Regions from separate parts of the Sphingomonas sp. 320_CC genome, predicted to be linked through region 2. Evidence: riboswitches for the same ligand, from Rfam matches in the RefSeq annotation. Region 2 holds a riboswitch; each other region holds the start of a gene.
What was found. A riboswitch is a leader RNA that binds a small molecule or an ion and turns the genes downstream of it on or off. The one in region 2 is predicted to bind cobalamin.
Positions count from the first base shown of each region.

Region 1: linked by a shared signal. The riboswitch ahead of AC59GX_RS17620 (DUF1636 domain-containing protein) and the one ahead of AC59GX_RS17010 (HoxN/HupN/NixA family nickel/cobalt transporter) in region 2 are both predicted to bind cobalamin.
Region 3: linked by a shared signal. The riboswitch ahead of AC59GX_RS12090 (TonB-dependent receptor plug domain-containing protein) and the one ahead of AC59GX_RS17010 (HoxN/HupN/NixA family nickel/cobalt transporter) in region 2 are both predicted to bind cobalamin.

Region 1 is NZ_JCAWAE010000004.1:426,207-430,706, reverse strand. Features, by position in the region: gene AC59GX_RS17630 (NAD(P)/FAD-dependent oxidoreductase) at 1-1,608, opposite strand, end outside; gene cobO (cob(I)yrinic acid a,c-diamide adenosyltransferase) at 1,669-2,268, shown strand; cobalamin riboswitch at 2,460-2,653, shown strand; gene AC59GX_RS17620 (DUF1636 domain-containing protein) at 2,826-3,233, shown strand; gene cobT (nicotinate-nucleotide--dimethylbenzimidazole phosphoribosyltransferase) at 3,230-4,243, shown strand; gene AC59GX_RS17610 (histidine phosphatase family protein) at 4,255-4,500, shown strand, end outside.
Region 2 is NZ_JCAWAE010000004.1:291,312-295,811, forward strand. Features, by position in the region: gene AC59GX_RS17000 (prolyl oligopeptidase family serine peptidase) at 1-497, shown strand, start outside; gene AC59GX_RS17005 (S9 family peptidase) at 494-2,602, shown strand; cobalamin riboswitch at 2,664-2,878, shown strand; gene AC59GX_RS17010 (HoxN/HupN/NixA family nickel/cobalt transporter) at 3,061-4,110, shown strand; cobalamin riboswitch at 4,344-4,500, shown strand, end outside.
Region 3 is NZ_JCAWAE010000003.1:116,954-121,453, reverse strand. Features, by position in the region: gene AC59GX_RS12095 (ABC transporter substrate-binding protein) at 1-393, opposite strand, end outside; gene AC59GX_RS12090 (TonB-dependent receptor plug domain-containing protein) at 390-2,288, opposite strand; cobalamin riboswitch at 2,406-2,621, opposite strand; gene AC59GX_RS12085 (TonB-dependent receptor) at 3,037-4,500, opposite strand, start outside.

The sequences.
Region 1 (4,500 bases), 130 kb from region 2:
GAGGCTCAACGCAACCGCTTCCGCGACCTTGATGCCGTCGACCGCGGCGGAAAGAATACCCCCCGCATAGCCTGCGCCTTCGCCGGCCGGGAAAAGCCCCGCCGTGTTGAGGCTCACGAAATCATCGCCGCGCGTGATCCTGACCGGCGACGAGGTGCGCGTCTCGACCCCTGTGAGCACCGCGTCGGGATGGTCGTAGCCGGGGATCTCGCGTCCGAATGCAGGCAAAGCCTCGCGCAGCGCAGAGATCGCGAACTCGGGCAGGCACTCCGACAAGTCAGTCATATGGACGCCCGGCTTGTACGACGGGATCACTGAGCCTAGCGCGGTCGACGCGCGCCCCGCGAGCAGGTCGCCGATACGTTGCGCGGGCGCCTTGTAGTTCGAGCCGCCGGCGACATAGGCGCGCGATTCCCAATGGCGTTGCAGCTCGATCCCGGCGAGCGGGTGGCCGGGATAGTCGCGCTCGGGGTCGATGCCGATGACGATCCCCGAGTTCGCGTTGCGTTCGTTACGCGAATATTGGCTCATGCCGTTGGTCGCGACGCGGCCCTCCTCTGAGGTCGCGGCGACGACGGTGCCGCCTGGGCACATGCAGAAGCTGTAGACCGTGCGCCCGTTCTTGCAGTGGTGCGACAGGCTGTACGCCGCCGCGCCGAGGTCAGGGTGACCCGCGCACGGCCCGAACCGCGCTTCGTCGATCCAAGATTGCGGGTGTTCGATGCGGACGCCGATCGAGAACGGCTTGGCCTCGACGTAGACGCCCTTGGCATGCAGCATCTCGAACGTGTCGCGCGCGCTGTGGCCGACCGCGAAGACGACGTGGTTGGCTTCGAGATAGTCGCCGGTGCTGAGATGAAGACCGCGAAGCTGGCGAGTGCCGGCCTCCTCGACGATGTCGAGACCGTCGACGCGCGTCGAGAAGCGGTATTCGCCGCCGAGCGCCTCGATCGTCTCGCGCATGCTCTCGACCATCGTGACGAGACGGAAGGTGCCGATATGCGGATGCGCTTCGGTGAGGATTTCGGGTGGCGCACCGGCTTTCACGAACTCGGTCAGGACCTTGCGGCCCAAGTGGCGCGGGTCCTTGATCTGGCTCCAGAGCTTGCCGTCGGAGAAGGTGCCGGCGCCGCCCTCGCCGAACTGGACGTTCGATTCGGGGTTGAGGACGCTTTTGCGCCAGAGACCCCAGGTATCCTTGGTGCGTTCGCGGACGACCTTGCCGCGGTCGAGGATGATCGGGCGGAACCCCATCTGCGCGAGGATCAGGCCGGCGAACAGCCCGCATGGGCCCGCGCCGACCACCACCGGGCGGGGGCCGGTGTAGCTCGCGCCGCCCTTGGTGACGAAGCGGTAGCCGGTATCCGGCGTGCGCTGGACGTGACGATCCTTGCGGAAGCGGGTGAGGACGGTGTCCTCGTTCTTCAGCGTGACATCGACCGAATAGACGAGCTGGATGTCCATCTTGTCGCGGGCATCGTGCGCGCGTCTGGCGATGGTGTAGCGGATCAGGTCGCGCGGGGTAACGCGCAGGCGGTCGCGGATCGCGGCGGGGAGCGCTTCGTCGGCGTGGTTGAGCGGCAGCTTGAGGTCGGTGATGCGGAGCATGTCGGTCGCTCTAGCGCCGCGCGGCGCGATCCGCCATCGGGAGGACGAGAGGACTTGATCATGCGGACCGACGACGAACAGAATGCCAAGAGCGCCAAGCGCAAGGAGGTCCAGGACCGGATCGTCGCGAGCAAGACGATCGAGAAGGGGCTGATCATCGTCCACACCGGCAAGGGCAAGGGCAAGTCGACCGCCGCGTTCGGCATGGCGGTGCGGATGATCGGGCATGGGCGGAAGGTCGGCATGGTGCAGTTCGTCAAGGGCGCGATGGCGACCGGCGAGAAGACGATCTTCGATGCGTTCCCCGCGCTGTGCGAGTTCAAGCCGATGGGGGAGGGCTTCACTTGGGACACGCAGGACCGCGCCCGCGACATCGCGGTGGCGCGTGAGGCGTGGGACGAGGTGAAGCGGATGATCGCCGATCCGTCCTATGCAATGGTGGTGGCGGACGAACTGAACATCGTGTTGCGCTACGAGTATCTGCCGGTCGACGAGGTGCTGGCGGTGCTGGCGGCGAAGCCGGAGATGACGCATGTCGTGGTGACCGGGCGGAACGCGCCTGATGCGTTGATCGAGGTGGCGGACCTCGTGACCGAGATGACGCAGGTGAAGCATCCGTTTCGGTCGGGCGTGAAGGCGCAGGCGGGCGTGGAGTTCTAGGCGGCTTCCTACTCTACGGTCCGTTACGAGGACCGTCCGTCATCCTGACGAAAGTCAGGCCCCAGAGCCACGAAGGCTGCCGCCCGTTACCCTGGATCCTGACTTTCGTCAGGATGACGGGAGGGCGTGGGGACGGCTGGCGGACTTCTGACCGACGTAGCCGTGTCTTGCGCCGGGTCTTCCTCCCGCCTATCGCTTCGCCCGCGACAGGTTCCCCCGATGCTCACGCCGAGGGGGATGAAAATGGGAACGGGAAACACCCGGCTGCCCCTGCAACTGTACGCGGCGAGCCATTGTGCCTCATGCCATTGGGATGTTCCCGAGAAGGCGGCGCGGACGGCGTTGACCCGCGAGCCAGGAGACCTGCCCGTCGCGGTCGTCTTTCGTCCGGCCAGGGTGCGCCGAACGGACGGGTAACACCCCGAGCGACGACATCGCTTCGCGTCGCGCGAAGGCAGGAGGCGTCCGCTTCTCGCCCTTTGCGCGGTGCGGGACCGACTGTCCGAAGGGGTTCCTATGCCAAGTACACATCATTCCAAGATCGTCCGGGAACGGACATGCTGAAGCCGGTCGAGGACGGCGTCGCGGTGGTCGCGTGCAACACGTGCCGCCATTCCGCCGACGCGCGCGACGACGAGCAGGGCCAGCGTGGCGGCGCGCGGCTGGTCAGTGCGCTGAAGGCAGTGCAGGCGAGCGATCCCGCCTATGCCGACGTAGCCGTGCAGGAAATGCCGTGCCTGTTCGCGTGCCAGGATTTCTGCACCATCCATCTGCGCGCACCCGCCAAGGTCGGCTATGTGCTAGGCCGTTTCGAGCCGACCGAAGACGCTGCCCGTGCGATCCTGGATTACGCACGGCTCTACGGCGAGAGTGCGTTCGGACAGGTGCCGTTCAAACAATGGCCGCAGGGCGTGAAGGGCCATTTCATCACCCGCACGCCGCCTGCCGGGTTCGTCGTGGAATGACTTTTTTTCCGACAGCCGGGGCATTTCTATCATCCTTGAGCGCGTTGCCGCAGCCGGACGAAGCCGCTCGATCGGCGGCAGTGGCGCGGCAGGGGCAACTGACCAAGCCGCCGGGCTCGCTCGGGCGGTTGGAAGAGATTGCCGTCTTCATGGCCGGTTGGCAGGGCCATGAACGCCCGCGGCTCGATCGCGGCCGGGTGGTGATCTTCGCGGGTAATCACGGCATCGTCGATCGCGGCGTCAGTGCGTTTCCGGCCTCCGTCACGGCGCAGATGGTGGCCAATTTCGAACATGGCGGCGCGGCAATCAACGCGCTGTCGCGCGCGGCGGGGCTCGATCTCAGAGTCGTCCCGCTCGATCTCGACCGGCCGACCATCGATTTCACCGTCGCCCCGTCGATGTCGGAGGAGGAATGCCTCGCGGCGATCAACGCGGGCGCCGCCGTCGTTGCGGACGCACCCGATCTGATCGTGCTCGGCGAGATGGGGATCGGCAACTCGACCTCCGCCGCCGCGCTGTGCCTCGCCAGCTTCGATGGATCGGCACGCGACTGGGTCGGGCCCGGTACCGGAGTCGACGACGACGGCATGGCCCGCAAGATCGCGACCGTGGAGGCCGGGCTGGCGCTGCACCGGGACGCACTGAGCACGCCGTTCGAGACGCTACGCCGGCTTGGCGGTCGTGAACTTGCGGCGATCGCAGGCGCGGTCATAGCTGCGCGTCTCGCAGGCGTACCCGTCATGCTCGATGGCTTCATATGCTGTGCCGCGGTCTCGCCGATCGCCGCTGCGTGCCCGGATATTCTCGCGCATTGTCTTGCCGGCCACGTGTCGGCCGAGCCGGGTCATGCGCGATTGTTGCGGGCATTGGACCTCGATCCCCTGTTGTCGCTGGGCATGCGGTTAGGCGAGGGGAGCGGCGCGGCGGTGGCGACGTTGCTCGTCCGCGCGGCGCTGGCGACGCATGACGAGATGGCGACGTTTGCCGAGGCAGGGGTCTCCGTCGCGTGACCGGTTCGCACATGCTGTACCTGATGCGGCATGGCGCGCCCGTCCGCAAAGGCCTGTTGCTGGGGCGAACGGACGATCCGGTGACGGAGGCCGGCGTTGCGGCGTGCGTCCGGCGAGCCGCAGGGCTGAAGGTTGCCGCGATCGTGTCGTCAGACCTGAAGCGTACTCGCGATTGCGCGACGGCGATCGGCAGCGTGCGGGGCATCGTCGGCGAGGTCGATCGACGGTGGCGCGAACTCGACTTCGGAGCGTGGGAC
Region 2 (4,500 bases):
TCAAGGACGGCACCGCCGACCCGGACAATCTGTTCGTGACCGGCGGATCGGGCGGCGGGCTGCTGACCGCGTGGATCGTCGGCAAGACTGACCGGTTCAAGGCCGCTGCGACGCAGAAGCCGGTAATCAACTGGATCAGCGAGGCGCTGACGATGGACAACACGCTGTTCACCTCGCGCTACTGGTTCACCAAGCTGCCGTGGGAAGATCCGATGAGCTATTGGAACCGCTCGCCGCTCAGCCTGGTCGGCAACGTCAAGACGCCGACGCTGGTCGTGGTCGGCGGCGACGATTACCGGACGCCGGTCAGCGAATCCGAGCAATATTACGCGGCGCTTCAGATCCGCGGCGTGCCGACCGCGCTCGTGAAGGTGCCGGGCGCGAGCCACGGTGGCCTCGCCGCTCGCCCGTCGCAATCCGCGGCGAAAGCGTCGGCGATCATCGCCTGGTTCGATCGATACCGGAAGCCCGCAGTCGCGACCGGAGCAGCACAGTGACGGCGCGGTACATGATGCTCGCCGGCGTCGCGCTGGTCTCGACCGCGGCGGTTGCGCAGGTCCAGCCGCCGCGCGTCGCGAAGAAGCCGTTCCAGGTGACGTCGCCCAACGGTGCGCGCGAGGACGATTACTTCTGGCTGCGCGACGACACGCGGAAGAATCCCGAGATGCTCGCCTATCTCGCCGCCGAGAACGCCTATGCCGACGCGCAACTCGCGTCGCTGAAGCCGCTCCAGGCCAAGCTGTACGAAGAGACCGTCTCGCACATCAAGCAGGACGACAGCTCGGTGCCGTATCCGAAGAACGGCTATTATTACGGCTCGCGGTTCCAGACCGGCGCGGATTACCCGATCCTCGAACGCCGCAAGGGCAGCCGTACCGCGCCCGCCGAAACGCTGTTCGACGAGCCGGCGATGGCGAAGGGCCACAGCTTCTTCGCGCTGAGCGACTGGGCAGTGAGCCCCGACAACCGCCGCGTCGCCTGGGCCGAAGACACCGTCGGCCGTCGCCAGTATGTCCTCAAGGTAAAGGACCTAGCGACCGGCGCGACGATCGCCGACACGCTCTCGAACATCGAGCCGAACGTGGTCTGGGCGGACGACAACAAGACCGTGCTGTACGTCGAGAAAGACCCGGTCACGCTACGCGGCTACCGCGTGAAGGCGCATGTCCTCGGCACGCCCGTCGCCAGCGACCGGTTGCTGTACGAGGAGAAGGACGACACCTATTCGATGGGCGTCGCGCGCACCGCCGACGACAAGTTCGTCTGCATCGGCGTGAGCAGCACGGTCAGCGACGAGCAGCGCTGCGCCCCCGCCGCCGCCCCGACCAGCTTCACGATCGTCGCACCGCGTGCGCGCGAGTTCCGCTACAGCGCGGATCACATTGGCAACCGCTGGATCATCCGCACCAACAAGGCAGCGAAGAACTACAAGCTGGTGACCGTCGCCGACGCCGATCTGGCCAAAGGCACGGCGGCGTGGCGCGACCTGACGCCAGCCAGCGACACCGTCTTCATCGAAGGCTTCAAACCGTTCGACGGCTTCGTCGCGATCGACCAGCGCGAAGGCGGCAATCGCATGATCCGCGTGCTGAACGACGCGGGCAAGTCGACGCCCGTGACCGCCGACGAGCCCGCCTATCGCATGTCGTTCGACGTCAACGAGGAGACCGCGACGCCGTGGGTCCGCTACACCTATGGTTCGCTCGTGACGCCGACCACGACCTACGAGGTCAACGCGAAAACCGGCGAGCGTCGCGTGCTGAAGGTCGCACCGGTGCCAGGCTACGACCCTGCGAAATACGTCACCGAACGCGTCTGGGCGCCGGCGCGTGACGGCACGCGGATCCCCGTGTCGCTGGTATACGCCAAGGGAACCAAGCGAGACGGCACCGCGCCGCTCTTCCAATACGCCTATGGCAGCTATGGGATATCCAGCGACCCGGCAGTCGACCCCGGTCGCATCGGCCTGCTCGATCGCGGCGTGATCTACGCGATCGCGCATATCCGCGGCGGGCAGGAGATGGGGCGCGGCTGGTATGACGACGGGCATCTGCTCAACAAGAAGAACAGCTTCACCGACTTCATCGACGTCACCCGCTATCTCGTCGCACAGAAATACGCCGCCAAGGACCGCGTCGCGGCGATGGGCGGCAGCGCGGGCGGGCTGCTGATGGGCGGTGTCGCGAACATGGCGCCAGCCGACTATAAGCTGATCATCGCGCAGGTGCCGTTCGTCGACGTGGTGACGACGATGCTCGACGCGTCGATCCCGCTGACGACGTTCGAGTATGACGAATGGGGCAACCCCGCGCAGAAGGCGTCGTACGACTATATGCTGAGCTATTCGCCGTACGACAACGTCAAGGCGAAGGCGTATCCGGCGCTCTATGTCGGCACCGGACTGTGGGACAGCCAGGTGCAATATTACGAGCCGACCAAATGGGTCGCTAAGCTCCGCGAACTGAAGACCGACAAGAACCCGCTGCTGTTCCGCGTCAACATGGAGGCAGGGCATGGCGGCAAGTCCGGGCGGTTCGAACGCTATCGGCAAAATTCGGAATGGCAGGCGTTCATGCTGCAACAGCTTGGTGTCGCGAAGTAGCGCGACCGTTGGCACGCGACCCGAAGCAGGGTACCGAACACGCGGGACGCGGCTTCCAGCCGTTTCCCGTGATCGCGTCGGTGCCCGGAAGGGCTTGATTGGGAATGCGGTGCGGACGGTTCGCCGTCCCATGCCGCGGCTGTCCCTGCAACTGTAAGCGGCGAGCGAGACGCACGAGCCCTTTTCGCGAGGGCAGCCACTGGGTGAAAACCTGGGAAGGCGTGCATCGAGCAGCGACCCGCGAGCCAGGAGACCTGCCGGCGTCTGGTCGCTCTTGTCCCGGTCCAGGGGGTGGCCGAGGCACGGTGAACGCCGCCTGCGTGACACTGGCTGAGCGACGACCATGTGGCGGGGGCCGCATCGGTGTCGTGCGTCGGCCGCTCATGGCGTCCGGTCGTCGCATGGCCCGGCCGTTTTCGGCAGGCCCCGGTCCTCGTCGGACGCTGCGGGGTTTGTGCATGACGACTTTGACGATGGAACGACCGACGCGGGTTTCGACCCGAAAGCGCATCGGTTGGATGTTCGCAGGCCTGGTCGCGGCCAACATCGCCGCGTGGTGCTGGGCGTTCTCGCTGTTCCACGCGCAACCGCTGATGCTGGGCACGGCGCTGCTCGCCTGGGGCCTCGGCCTGCGCCACGCGGTCGACGCAGACCACATTGCGGCGATCGACAATGTGACGCGCAAGCTGATGCAGGACGGCCAGCGCCCGATCGCGGTCGGCTTCTGGTTCGCGATCGGCCATTCGGGGATCGTGCTCATCGCGGCGGTCGCGATCGCACTGACCGCCAATGCGCTGTCGCAGTTCGAGGCATTCAAGCAGGTAGGCGGGGTGGTCGCGACCGTCATCTCCGCTGTGTTCCTGTTCACGATCGCCGCGATGAACCTGATCATCCTCCGCTCGGTCTGGCGCACCTTCGGCCATGTCCGCGGCGGCGGCACCTATGTCGAGGAGGACCTCGACCTCCTCCTCGGCAACCGCGGCCTGCTCGCACGTCTGTTCCGCCCGATGTTCCGGCTGGTCACGCGGAGCTGGCACATGGCGCCGCTCGGCTTCCTGTTCGGACTCGGTTTCGACACGGCGACGGAGGTCGCGATCCTTGGCCTCTCAGCGAGCCAGGCCGCCGACGGTCTCTCGATCGGTGTCGTCCTAGTCCTCCCCGTGCTGTTCGCGACCGGCATGGCGCTGGTCGACACCGCGGACGGCGTCGTTATGCTTGGTGCCTATGAATGGGCGTTCGTGAAGCCGATCCGTAAGCTCTACTACAACATAACCATCACCTTGATCTCCGCGATCGTCGCGATCGCAATCGGCGGGATCGAGACGCTCGCGCTGCTCGGATCGAAGCTCGGCTTCACCGGCGGCATATGGGACGTTGCAACGGCACTCGGCGAGAACTTCAATGGCCTCGGCTTTGCGATCATCGGCCTGTTCGTGCTCTGCTGGGTGCTGAGCTTCGCAATCTACCGCTGGAAACGCTTCGACGAGATCGAAGTCGTGCACGGATAAGCTAGCTCCTCTGTTCCCCAAGCTCGACGCGCTCTCGATCCTCCCCCGCCAGGGGGAGGTGGCGCGAAGCGACGGAGGGGGAGGACGACGATCACGTTTGTTCCGTGTCCTCCCCCTCCGTCTGGCAAGTGCCAGCCACCTCCCCCTCGCGGGGGAGCATCGAAAACTACCGATATGCGAATTGGCAGTCCCGCCAAACTGCTCTAACCCACCCCCGAGGCTCGGTTTCACCGAACCTCACAGATCGCGCCGGTGCCCTTCGGGGCTTGAATGGGAATGCGGTGCGGGAGTTCCTCCCAATGCCGCGGCTGTCCCTGCAACTGTAAGCGGTGAGCGAGACGCACACGCCCTTCACGAGAAGGGCAGCCACTGGGGAAACCTGGGAAGGCG
Region 3 (4,500 bases), on a different contig from region 2:
AGCATCGGCGATCTGCGTGACCTGCGCCTGGCTCTCCGCGATCGAGTCGGGAATGCCGACGAGCAGCGTCTTCAGACCGGCCCGCGCGTACGCCGCCTGAGTCGCGGGCGGCGTGTAGGTGCTGGCGATGACGAGATCGGGGTGGAGCGCGATCACCTCCTCGGCGGTCCCCGCGATGCCGCGAAACCGGCGCGCGACGGCGAGCGGGATCGATGTCGCGGACGGATCTTGCGAATAGTGGCTGATCCCGGCGATCCGCGCGGGCGGCAGGATCCGGACCAGCACCGAATCCACGCACGGATTGGTCGAGACGATCCCCCCGCCACCGCCCGCTCCGGGGGATTGCGCGCAGCCCCCGAGCAGGAGCGCGAGGAGGATCGCCCCGCGCCTCACTTCAGCCGCAACCGTACGCCGCCATACGCCGCGCGACCGTAATTGCCGTAGCCCGCGACCGTCTCGTACCGCGAGTCGGTGAGGTTATCGACGCGGCCGTACAGTGCAATCTGGTCGGTGATCGGCATTTCCACGCGGACGCCCGCCAGCGCATAGCCGTCGAGTCGCACGGTGTTGGCGGCGTCGTCGAAGCTGTCGCCGACCATCGTCACGGTGCCGCCGACCGACAGCCCGAACGCGAACCGGTAATCGGCGTCGACGCTCGCGGTCTGCTTGGGACGGCGCGCGAGATCGTTGCCGAAATCGCTGCCGATCGAGCGGTTCTCGGTGTCGATATAGCTGTAGTTCGCGGTCAGCGTCAGCGCGTCGACCGGGCGCAGCGCCAAGGTGAACTCGACGCCGTCCGCCTCGGCGCGGGCGATATTGTCGTAGACGCCGAACGGGCGGTCGACGCAGATCGAACCGGCGGTCGTCTGCTCCGCCGGACTGCAGTCGCGGAAGTCGATCTGGTTGCGCGTACGCCGGTTGAAATAGGTCACCGCGACGCGCGCGCGGTTGTCGAGGAACGCCTGTTCGACACCGACGTCGAAGTTGCGCGCGGTCTCCGGATCGAGGCCGCGATTCCCGTAGTCGGAGAAGAGCTGGTACAAGGTCGGCGCCTTGAAGCCTTCGCCATAGCTCGCGCGGACGGTGGTTCCGGTCCGCAACGCCAGCGCGGCGTTCGCGCCGAACGTCGTGTGGCTGCCGAAATCGTCGTGGTCGTCGTTACGGACGCCGCCGGTGATCGTGAGGACGTCGAGCGGCTTGACGATCAGCTGGCCGTAGACGCTGGTGATGCCGGTATCCGCGAAGGTGAAGCCGTCGTTGAAGCGGCTGTTCTCGCGCTCGACGCCTGCGACGACGCGCACTTGGTCGAGGGGGCGGAAGTCGCCCTGATACTCGTAGCGTTCGCTGCGGCCGCGACCGATGAACGACGGATCGCTGCCGAAGCTCGGGTCGTAATTGTCGCGGTTGATGTCGGCGATCGTGAAGGCCACGCGGTTGTTGAACCGACCGTCGGCGAAGTTCGCATGGAGCCCCGCGTAACCATAGGCTTCGCGCGTCTTCGAATATTCGGCGGTGTCGGCGAGCACGTAATCAGGGGCCGGGAAGCCGTCGATCGCGACGCGACTGTCGGCGAAATAGCCGCGCAGGTCGAGGCCGATGCCCGGCGCGAACTCGACGCCGACCCGCCCGGTTGCGCCATATTGGCGATAGCCGTCGCGCTCGGTGCCGCTGGCCGCCGACGAGATGCCGTCGGTGCGCAGATATCCGCCGGTCAGCGATCCGGACACCTGACCCGACTTGCCCGACACGCCCGCGCTCGCGAACACGCTGTCGGCATAGCCATATTCGGCGTTGGCGCGCGCCTGGACGCCTTCGGTCGGTGCGGCGGTGATGATGTTGACGACGCCGCCGATCGCCTGGCTGCCCCATGGCACCGAGTTAGGACCGCGCAATATTTCGATCCGCTCGACCGAACTCGACAGGAGGTTGCCGAAGTTGAAGCCGCCGCCGGTCGACGAGGGATCGTTGACGCGCACGCCGTCGATCACGACGAGCGTCTGATCCGCCTCGGCACCGCGGATGCGGACGCTGGTCAGCGCGCCGACCGTGCCGTTACGCGTGACGGTGACGCCAGGCGTGGTCGCGAGCAGGTCGGAGACGATGGTGGTCTGGCGGCGCTCGATCTCGGCGCGGTCGATCACGGTCACGGCCTGGCCGATCTCGCTCAGCGGTTGCGCAGCGCGGGTCGCGGTGACGACGATTTCGGGGGCGTCTGGGTTGGATATGGTCTGAGAATAGGCGGGCGATGCGATCGCCGCGGCACTCAGGAGAAGGAAGAATTTCGTCATTCGGCTGCGTCCTAACCAGAACCGCCAGCGACCATTCGCCGGGCGGCCAGACGTCTCTCGCTCGAGGAAACCCGGCTGGACCGGAGCACTCGTCCGCGCCGGACACCCGCCCGCGCAGTGGATCGACCGTGACAGGCAGGTCTCCTGGCTTCCGGGTCGCCGCGCCCACCCCACCTTCCCAGGCCGAGACCCAGTGGCATATCGGGGTGGCCGCTATCCGGTCACAGTTGCGGGTACAGCGCCGGTCTTGCGGATTTGGATCGTGACGACCCGGCCCGCGCACCGACTTCCCTTTTGATCCCGTTGCGGGGAACCCTTCACGTACGCGGCATTAGTCGTGCGCCAGGCACGGGTCAACGCGGGGCCTGCTGATCCTCCCCCGCCAGGGGGAGGTGGCTGGCGCTTGCCAGACGGAGGGGGCGGACACGGAAACGGGGGTGATCGCATGCCTCCCCCTCCGTCACCTTCGGTGCCACCTCCCCCTTGCGGGGGAGGATCGTAAGCTCCCTCACCGTCCACCGCACCACCCCGGCGGAGGCCGGGGCCCAGTTGGGGAATGTCACTAACTAAGCGCGGTCCGTCGTTACTGCGACCTTGCCAACTGGGCCCCGGCCTCCGCCGGGGTGGTGGCGTGTTAGTCGGGACGTCGCTTTCCCTCCCTTGTTCTCCCGCGAAGGCGGGAGTCCAGTCTGGGTCCCCGCCTTCGCGGGGAAACATGATGCCTTCGTTTTCCTTAGCAGAAAGAATATCACCGCCCGCCGTAGCGCAGCCCGACCCAGATCGTCCGCGGGGTGGCGCGCTCGACGATGTTCGCGCCGCTGACCCCTGCCTCGACCCGCTCGTTGAGGAAATTCTCGGCCCGAAACTCGGCAACCAGCGACCGCAGGATCGGCAACGCTGCATACGCATCGAGCGTCGTCGCAGCCCCAAGCACGCGCGTATTCTGGTCGTCGTCGAACTGCTGGCCGATATGCCGCACCGTCAGTGACAGCGTCGCCGCGTCGCGTCGCCAGTCGACCGTCCCAGAAACCTGGTCGCGAGGGGTCTGCGCCGGTCGCACGCCGTCCAGCGCAGCCGTGATCCCCGATCCCTCGACCTTTGAGTTCGTGTGCGACCACGACGCCTGAACACCAAACGGACCCGGCCGATACGCCGCATTCAACTCGAACCCATGCGCGCGGATCGCGTCGAGGTTCTGGCGAACGCGGTAGGTCGTCACCCCCGGCAACACCTGCGTCGGCGTGGTCGTCGTGACGTTCGCCACCGCATCCTTCAGCCGGTTGTAGAAATACGTCGCGGCGATGCTCACGCCCGGCGCAGGCGTCAGCGTCACCCCGCCCTCGACCCCGGTCAGCCGCTCCGGCGACAACAGCGCATTCGCCGCGGTCGCATCGTTGCCGACGCGAAACGGCCGATACAGCTCGTTGAGCGTCGGCAGCCGCCACCCGCGATACCCGGCCGCGCGCAGCGTGATCGCCTCCACCGGCTGATACGCTACGCCCGCCCGGCCGGTCGTCTCGCTGCCATCGCGGTCCGCATATCGAAGATTGGTCAACGCCGCGCCGCCGGCCAGCGGCCGTTCGGACAGATAGCCGCCGTCGATCGACCACCAGTCAACCCGGCCGCCAAGACTGAACGTGAAGTCGCCAGCAACCAAGCTCCCATCGGCAAACACGCCGGTTGTCGTCGTGCTCCCGCCGGCCTCGCGCCGCCGCGTCGGCACGGTGTTGACGAACGTATACAGCTCCTGCGTCTTGCCGCTGACATCGCGAACATCCGCGCCCAGACGCAGCGTGATGCTCTCGCCCAGCGGCGGAGCGATCTCGATCCGTCCGCCAAGCCCGGTGGCGGGCGTATTATACTGGTTCAGCGACTGGATCGCGGTCGTCCGCGCGGCGTTGATGCTGTTGAAGCTGCTCGCGAACGCGCGCGTTTGCAGATACGCCAGCGCCGAATACCCCCAGCGCCCGCGCCCGATGAGCCGGACGCTCGCGTCCGCGCCTTCGCTCTTGTTGTCGGTAAAGTCGCTCCCCCGGTCGCGCCGATCGGTGAACGCGCTCGCATTCATCTGCAATTCGGTCTTCGAGCCGATCCCGACGACGGTCCGCAGCGCGCCCGACGCCTGCTCGTACGGCGCGGCGCGATCGACGATTCCCCGGCTTTCCTCGACGGTCGGCGTGAAGCCGTCCCCGCGCGCATAGGCTCCGGACAA